DNA from 2 places in the Butyrivibrio sp. WCE2006 genome. Region 1 is predicted to be linked to the other one. Evidence: riboswitches for the same ligand, from Rfam matches in the RefSeq annotation. Region 1 holds a riboswitch; the other holds the start of a gene.
The links. Region 1 has a riboswitch for FMN ahead of ribD (bifunctional diaminohydroxyphosphoribosylaminopyrimidine deaminase/5-amino-6-(5-phosphoribosylamino)uracil reductase RibD). Riboswitches for the same ligand answer to the same signal wherever they lie in the genome.
Positions count from the first base shown of each region.

Region 2: it holds a riboswitch for FMN, as region 1 does, so the genes downstream of both, T501_RS06365 (ECF transporter S component) here and ribD (bifunctional diaminohydroxyphosphoribosylaminopyrimidine deaminase/5-amino-6-(5-phosphoribosylamino)uracil reductase RibD) in region 1, are expected to answer to the same signal.

Region 1 is NZ_JNKH01000011.1:11,627-18,209, reverse strand. Features, by position in the region: gene T501_RS09250 (SDR family oxidoreductase) at 1-485, shown strand, start outside; gene T501_RS09245 (GIY-YIG nuclease family protein) at 516-779, shown strand; gene T501_RS09240 (acyltransferase domain-containing protein) at 850-1,611, opposite strand; gene T501_RS09235 (hypothetical protein) at 1,608-2,279, opposite strand; gene T501_RS09230 (hypothetical protein) at 2,307-2,963, opposite strand; gene T501_RS09225 (ATP-binding cassette domain-containing protein) at 2,960-3,892, opposite strand; gene T501_RS09220 (GntR family transcriptional regulator) at 3,971-4,345, opposite strand; FMN riboswitch at 4,522-4,636, shown strand; gene ribD (bifunctional diaminohydroxyphosphoribosylaminopyrimidine deaminase/5-amino-6-(5-phosphoribosylamino)uracil reductase RibD) at 4,988-6,076, shown strand; gene ribE (riboflavin synthase) at 6,076-6,583, shown strand, end outside.
Region 2 is NZ_JNKH01000006.1:162,440-169,022, forward strand. Features, by position in the region: gene T501_RS06360 (HD-GYP domain-containing protein) at 175-1,251, opposite strand; gene T501_RS06365 (ECF transporter S component) at 1,386-2,153, opposite strand; FMN riboswitch at 2,258-2,465, opposite strand; gene tsaE (tRNA (adenosine(37)-N6)-threonylcarbamoyltransferase complex ATPase subunit type 1 TsaE) at 2,561-2,998, shown strand; gene tsaB (tRNA (adenosine(37)-N6)-threonylcarbamoyltransferase complex dimerization subunit type 1 TsaB) at 3,002-4,243, shown strand; gene T501_RS06380 (ribonuclease Z) at 4,236-5,159, shown strand; gene T501_RS06385 (DUF6715 family protein) at 5,188-5,778, shown strand; gene tsaD (tRNA (adenosine(37)-N6)-threonylcarbamoyltransferase complex transferase subunit TsaD) at 5,842-6,583, shown strand, end outside.

The DNA.
Region 1 (6,583 bases):
GTGATGCTACTCCTTCAGAAGAGCTTACTGATGACACATGGCGCAATGTAATCGGCACAAATCTTGATGCTGTATTCTATGTGGCACGAGAAGTCGGAAAAGTAATGCTTAAAAACGGTTATGGTAAGATTGTGAATGTGGGTTCACTTCATTCTGAGGTTGTTATGCCTCCGGGAACATGGCCGGTGCCTGCTTATACGGCAGCAAAGGGCGGCGTAAAGATGCTCACAAAGTCACTTGCAGTTGAATGGGCAAGAAAAGGTATCACAGTCAATGCCATTGGACCTGCTTATTTCGGAAGTGAGATGACAAACGATATTCTTAGTACCGGTGGATTTGACCAGGTGGCACAGGCATATTGCCCTATGGGAAGAGCAGGTAAAGAAGGAGAGCTTAATGGAGCAGTTCTTTATTTTGCTTCTGATGCTTCTTCCTACACAACGGGACAGATTTTGTATATTGATGGAGGATGGACAGCTATCTGATCTGAGCCAGGTTCAATGGTCTTATAATCTATGAATTACATGTATATTGTTGAATGTGCTGATGGAACTTTATATTGCGGGTGGACGAACAACCTGGAAAAGCGCATCGATGACCATAATGCCGGAAAAGGCGCAAAATATACAAAACCAAGGCTTCCTGTTAAGCTTGTGTATTTTGAAACCTTTGACACAAAAGAAGAAGCTATGAGCCGGGAATGGCACATAAAGCAGCTTCCCAGAAAGAAGAAACTGGAATTGGTGTCCAAAGGAAAAGAGAATATCGATATTTCGTAATTGAATAAGCTAAAATATTAAAACGCTGTCACATATAGGTCATATGTGGCAGCGTTTTTAAATAATTTTTCTAGAAATCCCGAACAAGAATACCATAGGCAATTCCTACTTTTTTTCCACGGAGCAGATATTCTTTCATATTTCGCTGAAGGGTTGTGTTTTCCGGAAGATCAGATATTGATACATTACCTATTCCGCTACTTGGAATCTTGAAAACCCATTCAATGCAATCCATAGCCTCAGGCTCATATTTTGTAATATCAAAGGCGGCCTGGAATGAGAGAATGCGTGAGCCATCAGGTAAAAGCTCCTTTAAAGCCGGTGATAAGAGCCAGGTATCTACACATACAGGATCATCTTTTCTTTTCGGATAATATTTTCCCAAAAAAGTTCTCATCTTACGGACAGAGTCATTTAGATACTTCGGATCTAAATTTGCATCGGAAGGTATATGGAGATGGATATTATGTGCATCATCAGCAGCAAACTCATATTCAAGCTCTCCTATGCGGAATAGCTTTGCACTTGCCTGCCTGGTGGTCCAAAAGGCTCTGTCAAAGCCATAGCTGTTGCAGGAGACTTTATATTCATTTACAAATCTGGAAAAGCAGCCCATGGTGGCAATGAATATATCTTCAGGTAAATTGTGCCATTCACCGTTTTCTCTGCTTTCGAGGGATTTGAGAATATGCTGTGTCAGCTCGTCTATTCCCGGAAGAGAGAAGGAGCCTGTTTTTGCATAATTCAGGATATCACTTGTCACTTCGTCCGGCATATGAATTTCATATAAAAGCTTTTCAAGATTGTTTTCACTAAAAGTATTCAGTATCATGCCATTTTTCCTAACATTCTTCTTGCCATGTATTTAGATATATCGTACTTGTAGCATAGGCCTGTGAAAATAAAGGAAAGGATATTTCCTATGATAAATAATGAAATAGCTACAATAACAGATACCGTAAAATTCTGACCGATAAAATAATAGGCTCCAAAAAAAGGATTCGACAAAATACTTATGGAGGGAACAGTGAATAAAACAAATATTATCATGGCTACAAGAAAGAATTTGTAAGCAAATGCAAAATATATAAGGGCTAAGAATATCATAATTCCTAATTGCATTACATATGCTGACTGCATTGTATAATTTTCAGCGTCTGTCATCCCTTCAACTCCTGTATGCAGCATAAATGCACGATGCGCAATTATTATAAGCAATGATAGAGCCATAAAGGGAGTTGAAACCATATAAGGGAAGACGGTCTGAAGCTTTTTCTTAAGCGGTGAAGACTGAACCAGACCTGAAATTGATAGTGTTGTTAAAAGCTGGCCCAATATTACAGGGAGCAGGAAAATGTAAAATCCTCCCAGCATAGTATTCGAGTCTGAAAAGAACTCAAAAAAGATTCCTATCGCTGCAAAAATAGCCATGAATATAAGCTGTGTTTTTACCTGAGTTCCGTATTTTATAAGCTTTAAGCATTTAATAAATGTATTCATATTCTTTAACCTCATCTTACCAAAAAGTCAGTTGCCTTTATCATAAAAGCTATTCTCATAGCAGCGCTTAGCATGAAGATAGCTTAACGCTGTAACCAGTATGCTTAGAACAACTGCTAATACAATAAAGAGTATCAGCAGAGGAGTTCCCAGCTTTATACCGGTGAATGTCAAAGCGATGGCGCATAGTATAGCTAAGATGATGAAAGGAGTTGCAATAAATGGATATAGTGTAAAATTATCAAAATATCGAACTATATTTATTGATATAGTATAAAGAGCATATGCAGTAAGTGTTATGATCACGTTCACCGGAATGTAATACAAATCAGGCTTATTTAGAATTGATGTTATAACGGTGCATATCATAACAACTGCGAATAAGTGGATAAGGCTTCGCATATGCTCACTCATGATACCTCTTAAAAAGAGCTTTTTTCCATTGTAGGAGCTTCTTAGGATTAAATGATGTGAGTCCCTGGAATAAATACCGTTAAAGATAAAATAATCCCTCATGACCTCTGAATACATTGTATGTACAACCGTAAAGGTAATTGTCATCTCCGCTAATTCTAAAGAGACCAGAGCGTGAAACAGTATAATCACCACAGGAACAGCAAATCCAAAAATAAGCTTATCCCATATGCTATGAAATAGATTGTAAGTTTTTATTGTCTGGATCATGATGCGGCCCTCTTATCAACATCGTTTTTCCCAAGGATAGAGTATTTTTTCATGACATGTACTGAAATCTGAGAAAGCGTCGGCCTCTCAACAGCGATATCTATGCCTGAAAGCTTATCGAGATCATCTGACAGGCAGATTCCTTCAAATCCAAAGGAGCTTGAGGAAATGTTCTGGATGATCCTGGAAGCGTAGCTTTCGTCTTTTTTCTCACCCTTTACAACGATATATTTTTCTTTAAGATCCTCAACAAATCCCTGCTCTACGATTTTTCCCTGTTCAACTATTATTACGTAGTCGGTGATGCTCTCCATATCAGTGATGTTATGGGTGGAGAACAGTACACTCTTTTCACCCTCGTTCTCGTTAAGATAGTCTCTGAGCATGTTGCAGAGCTTGTCTCTCATAAGAGGATCAAGAGGAGATGCAGGCTCATCCAAAAGAAGAAGATCGGTGTCTCTTGCAAGGACTCCGGCAAGCATCAGCTTAACTCTGTTACCATCAGAGAGGCTGCTGACCTTCCTGTTCTTTTCAAAAGAAGCACCGGTGTAGAGTGCAAGTTCTCTGCATAATTGTCTGTATCTGTCAATGTGAAAATTGTCAAACAGCAGTTCCTGGAGATCTTCTACCTGATTTAAAGTCCAATGCGGGAAGAAATAATTATTTGTTCCTGTATAACCGATTCTGCTTTTTACAGCAGAATCCTTCTCTCTGTCTTTATCATTGTACTGTCCGAAAAACTTTAAATTACCTTTGTAATCAAGCTTTATTCCGGCAAGGATATCAAGAAGGGTAGTTTTGCCGGCTCCGTTCTCGCCTATGAGCGCTGTGGCAAAGCCCTTGGGAATCTGCAGATTCTCAATATCCAAAGTGAAATTCTTATACTTCTTAATGATGTTTTGTCCCTCTAAAACATAGTTGCATTCCATAATTCATCCCTCCAAATGTCCTAAGGAGTATCGTTTGCGTTGATTCCTTAGGTCAGTATAATGTTTGCATGATTGATTTCACATAACATCCAGTCTCAATAGCGTCTGTAATGTGTCAACAAGCTCTTCCTGAGTCATACCTGCGAGCTTGGCTGAGTAGATTGCGCTTAATAAAGCATCCTCAACCTTGCGCCGGTGCTGCTCCATGAGCATTTGTGTGTCCTGGGCATTAACATAATATCCCTTGCCCTGAACCGCTGTAACAAGCCCCTCCTGTTCCAACTGCTCGTATGCCTTAAGAGTAGTGATAACACTAATCTTAAGGTCCTTGGCAAGTCCGCGTATGGAAGGCAGATACTCTCCCTGTTGCAGCTTACCTTCAAGTATGTCGGTCCTGAAGCTATCAGCAATCTGTTGATAAATCGGGACTCCCGACGATTGCAATATTTTCATTTTTCCTCCTGATAGCAAAACATTGTTACATATAACTGTTCATGTGTTATATATACAACTATAACACACCCGTGTCAACATCTTTTTTGTCAAATCCCCTCTGGCTCGTGTCATGGCGTGAATAAAAAATTTAGTTGACTGACGCGGTGCTGTGATGTATCATGTACACAATTGAATAGCATCTTCAGGGCAGGGTGCAAGTCCCTACCGGTGGTATAGCCCACGAGCCGTAAGGCAAGATTCGGTGTGATTCCGAAGCCGACAGTATAGTCTGGATGGAAGAAGATTAGTGTTATATTTGTATTGATTCCAATTTTTCTGAATAAAAACGGGAATCCAGGAACATTTGCTCTGAGATTGTATATCTCAGAGTTTTTTGTTTTATATAACATGTTTGCCCCGGAGTTATTTCCGGGGCTTATTTTATTCAATAGAAATTCCTTCGGATTTCCTATTGAATAAAAAGCGCTCCGCTATGGATGCGACTGGTGCGCAGATGAATTTTGCAAGCTAAAGCTTGCGCGCACCAGCGCGCAAAGAATTGCGAACGACTCTTTGTTCTGCACTGAGCTATTTGCAACTTAGTGCGAGTCATGCAAGTCCATTTGCTGGTGGAGCATGAAGTAAGGAAAAGGAGGAGAAATGGAAGACAAAAGCTTCATGGAACGAGCTCTTACACTTGCAAAAAAGGGCGCAGGATTTGTTAATCCTAATCCAATGGTAGGAGCTGTAATTGTGAAAAACGGGAAAATCATAGGTGAAGGCTACCATGAACAGTACGGCGGTCTACACGCTGAGAGAAATGCCCTTAAAAACTGCAAGGAATCGCCAAAAGGCGCCACAATATACGTTACTTTGGAGCCCTGCTGTCACTATGGAAAAACACCGCCTTGTACAGAGGCAATTATTGAAAGCGGGATATCCAGAGTAGTTATAGGAACGCTTGATGTGAACCCACTTGTAGCAGGGAAAGGCGCTAAAATCCTTGCTGATAACGGAATCAGAGTAGAAGTGGGAGTTCTTGAAAAAGAATGCAGAAGACTTAACCGCGTTTTCAACAAATATATGACTACAAAGCTTCCGTACGTGGTTATGAAGTATGCCATGACTGCGGATGGCAAGATTGCCACTACCTCAGGAGAGTCCAAATGGATAACCGGGGATGAAGCAAGAGAAAATGTACACAGGCTAAGGAAAAATCTCTCAGGAATAATGGTTGGTGTATCTACGGTTATAGCTGATGATCCAAGCCTTAACTGCAGACTTGACGAGCCTTCAAAAGATCCTGTAAGGATCATCTGTGATTCAAATCTCAGAACACCGTTTGATTCTGTTGTTGTAAAAACTGCAAATGAGGGGGAGACAATCATTGCGACTTCATCAGAGGATGATGTCAAAATCGCAGAGTATGAGAAGCGTGGATGCAGAGTTTTAAGGGTTCCTCAGGGAAAGAATGGAATAGATCTGAATTACCTTATGAAGGAAATTGGAAAAATCGGCATCGACAGTGTCTTACTTGAAGGCGGTGGAACCGTGAACTTCAGCGCACTTGAGAGCAGGATAGTCGATGAGGTTCACATCCACATGGCGCCAAAGATATTTGGAGGAAGAAGCAAATCTCCTGTTGAAGGTGTAGGCATTAGCGACATAGGAAATGCCATAAAGCTGAATCCTGTTAATAGCAGCTGGTGCGGAAATGATCTTGTTATAGAAAACGAGGTGATTTACTAGTGTTTACAGGTATTGTGGAAGAGCTTGGAAAAGTTCAGAGAATAACCAGAGGAAGTAAGGAACAGCAGATTTTTATCGGTTGCAACAAAATACTTGATGACATTCATTTGGGAGACAGTATTGCTGTCAATGGAGTTTGTCTGACGGTAGTTGATCATGGCAACGGCTATTTTGTAGCGGATGTTATGAATGAAACCTTCTCCAGATCAGGGCTTGGAGCGCTGGTTAGTGGGAGCTTTGTCAACCTTGAGAGGGCGATGCCTGCAAATGGAAGGTTCGGAGGCCATATCGTCAGCGGACATATAGATGGAACAGGAAAAATAAAGAGTATAAGGCAGGATGGAAATGCTGTCTGGTTTGAAATAAGTACAGACAAAAAGATTCTTGACGGAATAGTTGAAAAAGGCTCTGTTGCTATTGATGGAATAAGCCTTACCGTTGCAGATGTGACAAGTAACAGCTTCAAAGTGTCAATAATACCTCATACCTTAAAGGAAACGGTGTTAG
Region 2 (6,583 bases), on a different contig from region 1:
AATCGCCGTACCGCCCGGTACGACTCATTCCTCCGCCTTGCAGAAGAACAATTTATACTTCGTAAAAAGTCGAGGTATTTAATGACAGCAGCACTAGTAAGTCTTTTTCATGCTAACTTATAAATAGGTTTTAGGGAAGATCCATAATAAAAGGAATATGCCTATAAGCTACAGTTACAGTATTTTTTCTATGTATAGATCAGGATGCTGCGTAAGATCAAGATATTCATCATTGATTTTTATTGTAGGCCTGCTGAGATGAGCGCGATTTATAAATATGATTTCTCCTTCACGGCCATCGCTTAATTTCACGCGGTTTAATAAGTATGTATTAACGATATTCTGAAGAAATGTCATTATAGCATTTGTGTCATACTTCTGAAGCCCTTCATTTTCAAACATTTCAATTGCTATAAAGGGACAAAGTGAATCCCTGTATACACGGGCAGAGGTCATGGCATCGTAAACATCTGCGATGGCCACACATTTTGCGAAATAATCTATCTGAGGCCCGCGAAGATGAGCAGGATATCCTGTGCCATCGCACCGTTCATGATGCATAAGCGCGGAATTTTTCACATGGTCACTCAGATTCAGATCGGTAAGGATCATATACCCCTGAGAGGGGTGGGTCTGAACCACAGAGTACTCATCAGAAGATAAAACTGATGGTTTGGTTATTATTTCATTTGGAATTAGAAGTTTTCCTATATCATGAAGAAGACCTGCCTCTGTCAGGATCAAAATGTCCTCTTCGCTCATTTTAAGCCATTGACCTAAAATGTTACATATCATGGCTACGCTTATACAATGTACATAAGTTGCATCATCGTAACAGCGGAGATTATGAATCATGTCGAAAAGATTTGAGGAGCTGCTCCCTTTGTGCAGTAATGCATAAATTGGAGAAATGATGGAATCAATATCAAACTTCTCTTTATCGTTTATTAAGTCTTCTATACCGGATTTGAATTTGGATGCGCAATCCTCAAAGTCCTTTTTGAACTCAATGAATTCAGCAGTCTGTCTGAGACTGGCTGCATAGGATTTGCTATTATCAAAAGAATCAATCAAATCTTCTGAAGAATCTTCAACAAGCACACTTTGTATAGAATAAAAGGTCAACTTTGTGATGGCTTGATTATCCAGAACATATTCTTTTGGTAAGATCAATTGATTATTATCATGGGCATATATGTTATCAGATAAAACCATGCCCGGAACAAGTTTTTTTGTAATCAACCTTTTCATAAAGAAGGCGCCTCATTGACTGTTTTTTAGTGAACGTAAATACAAATTAATCTTAGGGTTCGCTAGTATAAAAGTCAATAAAGACGCCATTTTCATGCTATTAAAAAACAATAAATAATATATAAATTGCAGGTTTAAGCTTCTGTTCCTGTCTGAATTTTTCTGTGAGATGCCAGTTCTGAATTCTTGAGCACTGGACTGAGCTTTTTATAAACCAGAGCTGTAATTGCACTAAGTACGCCACCTTTAATAAGGTTAATGGGAGCAACAGCGAAAAGCACAAATGTAAACAGATTGTTTATAGCCGGATTAATGGCTGTTCCCATTCCAATAAGTGCATCAAGTGGCATTCCATAAAGCTTGGCAAAAGCAGGAAGAAGATAGAATGCGTTGAGAGAGCTTCCTACTATTGTGATGATCATAGTTGCTACCAGGCATGAAATAAATGCTGTCTGGCGGTTCTTTTTGAAAATATAAATGATTGAAGCGGGAAGTACATAGCTGCATCCAACAACAAAATTTGCCAACTCACCGATAAATGCTGTCTGTGTTCCGTTAAGTACAAGATTGAGAAGGATTTTTATAAATTCAATCATAACACCGGTCATGGGGCCAAAAGCAAAACCTGCGATCACTGCCGGAAGATCTGAGATATCCAGCTTGTAGAAGCTTGGTGCAAAAGGCATCGGAATTTCAAAGAGCATGAGCACTGCTGAAATTGCTGAAAAGATGCCGATGATGACAAGTTTTCTGGTACTCATTGTGCCTGAAGAGTCACCGGTTTTTTTAGATACATAGTTCTCTGCAATTCTTGCTGCTATAAACATGGCAACGATAAGCATGAGAAAAATCGCTACAAGAAGAGTGTTTTCTGCGATTGAAGCTAATAAATTGTTTTTCATGGTTTTTTCCTCCAGATTAATGTCGGGGAGGATTATGATTAGATTACGTACGCTCTATTAATAAAAAAGAATCAACATAGATGTTGATTCGGGACAAAATAAAACGACATCTTCTATCATCCAGACTATACTGTCGGTTTTGGAATCTCACCAAATCGGCCGTAAAAACGGTTCGCGGACTTCTGATGCAAGCAGATTATCAGCAAAACATTTCTGTTTCGATGTCATTAATGAATGATTAAGCTGACATACAAAATAAAAAGCTTCTCAGTTACCGCCGGTAGGGAATTACACCCTGCCCCGAAGATTATATTTTTATGTCATCATTATATAGCAGAAAGTGAACACGTCAATACCTTTTTGGCTCCCGACTTGCATTTTTTGGATGGCTGGAATATTCTGATTATATGAATACTATATTAGAAACATACTCAGCGGAGGAAACCTTCGCATTTGGAAAAAGAATTGGAGAGACTGCTGCGCCCGGATCGGTATATACACTGATCGGGGATCTTGGTGTGGGTAAAACCGTATTAACTCAGGGAGTGGCAGCAGGTCTTGGAATTGAAGGACCTGTAAACAGTCCTACCTTTACGATACTTCAGGTTTATGATGAGGGGAGGATACCATTTTATCATTTCGATGTTTACAGAATAGGCGATGTGAGTGAAATGGATGAGATAGGATATGAGGACTATTTCTACGGAAAAGGAATATGCTTCATTGAATGGGCAAATCTGATAGAGGAAATCCTTCCTGAAAAATATATGGAGATAATAATTGAAAAAGATCTGAAGAAAGGAACAGATTATCGCCGAATAACATTAAGAACGATTGAGAGATAGAAAATGAGAATACTTGCATTAGATACATCGGGCCTTGTTTGCAGTGTGGCTGTTATGGAGGATGACAAACTGTTATCGGAGTTTTCCATACAGCATAAGATTACGCATTCAGAGCTTTTACTTCCTATGATGGACGAAATTAAAAAACGTATAGCACTTGATTTAAATACAATTGATGCTATTGCGATTGCAGCGGGACCCGGATCATTTACAGGACTTAGAATAGGTTGCGCAACAGCTAAAGGACTATGCCTCGCCATGGATAAACCACTGATTGCCGTGCCAACCCTTGATGCAATGGCATATCAGTTTTATGGTAATGAACTCGTTATATGTCCAATGATGGATGCCAGAAGAATCCAGGTTTACACAGGCATATATACTTTTGTCCCTGAAAAGGAAAACGAAAAGCATAGTGAAATCTATTTTTCTATGAAAACAATAAAACCTCAGAGTGCAATGTCTGTTGAGAACATAGCAGGTGAACTTAACATGCTTGGCAAAACGGTTGTGCTTCTTGGTGATGGAGTACCGGTTTATAGGGATAAGATTGAAAAACTGTTGACAGTCAACTATATCCTTGCGCCTGCTCATATGAACAGACAGAGAGCTTCAGCGTTGGCTTCTCTGGCGGAAATATACCTTCGTGAAGGCAAAACAGTAGATGCTGACAGCTTTTCTCCTGAATATTTGAGAGCCTCCCAGGCTGAGCGTGAAGCTGCAGAGAAAAAATCTGCAATGAAATCATCCTCTGAAGATTCAACTAAGCTGGAAAAAAAGAGTAAAAGTGAATCCATTTACATAAGAGACCTTAGGGCAGAGGATATAACGTACGCTGCAGAACTGGAAAAAGCCAACCTCGGTAAAGAAGCATGGACTGAAAAACAAATACTTGAAGCAAGTACACGGGATGACACGGTTTATCTTGTTGCAGAAAAGGTGGGAAATGTAGTAGGATTATGCGGCGTGCAAAACATCCAGGGAGACGGAGAAATTACAAATGTGTCTGTATCCCAGGAATGCAGGGGAGCAGGAATCGCCTCTATGATGCTTGAAAAACTACTGCTTAGAGGAAAAGCTATAGGATGCGAGAACTTTACTCTTGAAGTCAGAGCAGGAAATGCACCGGCAATAGGGCTGTATGAAAAACTTGGTTTTGTGAATGAGGGGACCAGACCTGGATTTTATGATGATCCGAAGGACGATGCTATAATATATTGGAAGAGAAATAAAACGAATGATTGATGTATGTCTACTTGGAACTGGCGGCATGATGCCACTGCCAAACAGATACCTTACAGCTCTGATGGTCCGTTATAACGGAAAGAGCTTTTTAATTGATTGCGGAGAAGGGACACAGATAGCCTTAAAGAAAAGCGGATGGAGTCCTAAACCCATAGATATGATCTGTTTTACACATTATCATGCAGATCATATTTCCGGATTACCCGGAATGCTTCTTACTATGGGCAATGCCGAAAGAACAGAACCACTTCTGGTCGTAGGACCCAAAGGGCTTGAACGTGTAGTTAAAGCGCTGAGGACAATCGCGCCGGAACTTCCTTTCCCTATTGAATATCACGAGATCAATAGCGATAGTGACCAGATCATAATACCTGATATGCCGGAATTTAAAATCAATGCATTCAAGGTAAATCATAACATTACATGTTATGGATACTCCATGCAGCTGGACAGGATTGGAAAATTTAACGTCGAAGCTGCCAAAGCAAACAATATAGAACAGAAATACTGGAATCCTTTGCAAAAAGGCGAGATTATACATACTGAGGATGGCAGAATCTTCACACCGGATATGGTTCTTGGAGAGGCAAGGAAGGGCATACATCTGACATATGTCACAGATACAAGGCCCACCGACAGTATAATTAAATATGCCGAAAATTCAGATTTATTTATCTGTGAAGGAATGTACGGAGAACCTGAAAAACTGCAGAAAGCAAAAGAAAACAAACATATGACAATGTATGAAGCTGCTGAACTTGCAAAGAAGGCAAACGTTAAAGAAATGTGGCTTACACATTACAGTCCGTCACTTGTTAATCCAAAGGAATATCTCCCTAAAGTAAAGGATATTTTTTCTAAATCAATTGCAGCCAAGGACGGTAGAAATATCACATTAAAATTTGAAGACGAATAACAGATCATATTTCTTTTGAGGAGGAATTATGGACGAGTCTACGAAGAATAGTATTTTTAAAACCGTGTTGCTTATGTTTCTTGCAGCAGTTGTAGGAATATCTATATTTGTTGTTATAACCAGAAATGGTAAGAACACAAATACTACAACAGAGGACCAGGTGCTTACAGAGGTTCAAAAAATAACAACCATTGACCTTGCAAAAAGCTATCCGAAAACTCCTCCTACTGTTGTGGATCTTTATGCCCGGACCATGAAGGTTCTGTATAAACAGACATATACTGACGAAGAATTTGATAAAATGGCAGCAATTCTTGCGGGTATATTTGATTCAGAATTTTTGCTGAATCAGAGCAATTGGCCGGATGGACTCAAAAATGAAGTTGACGAAAAAAAGAAGGGTGACTATTCTATCACCAAATATGAAGTATTGACATCGGATCTCCAGGAAAAGAGAGATAACGGTGAAGAAATAGCAAATGTACTCGCAAAAATCAATTTGCGACATGGAACATCCACTACTCCATATAACTATTTGTTTGTTCTTCGAAAGGATTCAGAAGGGCTATGGAAGATAATGGGTTGGACAGTTTCAGAAATAACGGATGAAGAGCAGTAAATTATGGATAATAAAAATGTAGAAAAAATTGAGCGCCGTACCGAAGAGGACGGCGTAATATTTATGTCGATTAAGAACGAGAACGACATTGAAAAAAACAAAGCTGATGATATAACAATACTGGCAATAGAAAGCAGCTGCGATGAAACAGCGGCTGCCGTGGTCAGAAATGGCAGAGAGGTGTTGTCAAATATTATATCTTCTCAGATAGCTTTACATACAATTTATGGTGGGGTAGTACCCGAGATAGCCTCCAGAAAGCATGTAGAAAAAATAAATGGTTGTGTGCGTGCTGCATTGGATGAGGCAAAGCTCAGGCTTGAAGATATCGATGCCATAGCAGTAACATATGGCCCCGGCCTGGTCGGAGCCCTGCTTGTTGGTGTTTCAGAAGCTAAAGCCCTTAGCTTTGTTACAGGAAAACCGCTTGTTGGAGTGCATCATATAGAAGGACATATCTGTGCTAACTATATAGAGGACAAGACATTAGAGCCGCCGTTCATTTGTCTTGTTGCTTCTGGAGGACATTCACACCTTGTGTATGTGAAAGATTATGGTGAATATGACATTATTGGTCAGACCCGTGATGATGCTGCCGGTGAAGCTTTTGATAAAGTTGCAAGAGCGATAGGGCTTGGATATCCCGGTGGACCCAAGGTGGATGCTGCTGCAAAGGAGGGAAATCCGGAAGCAATACACTTTCCTAGAGCAAAAACCACTGAAAAATCATATGACTTTAGTTTTAGCGGACTTAAATCTGCAGTACTGAATTATCTTAACCAGGCTGAAATGAAAGGAGAGAGCG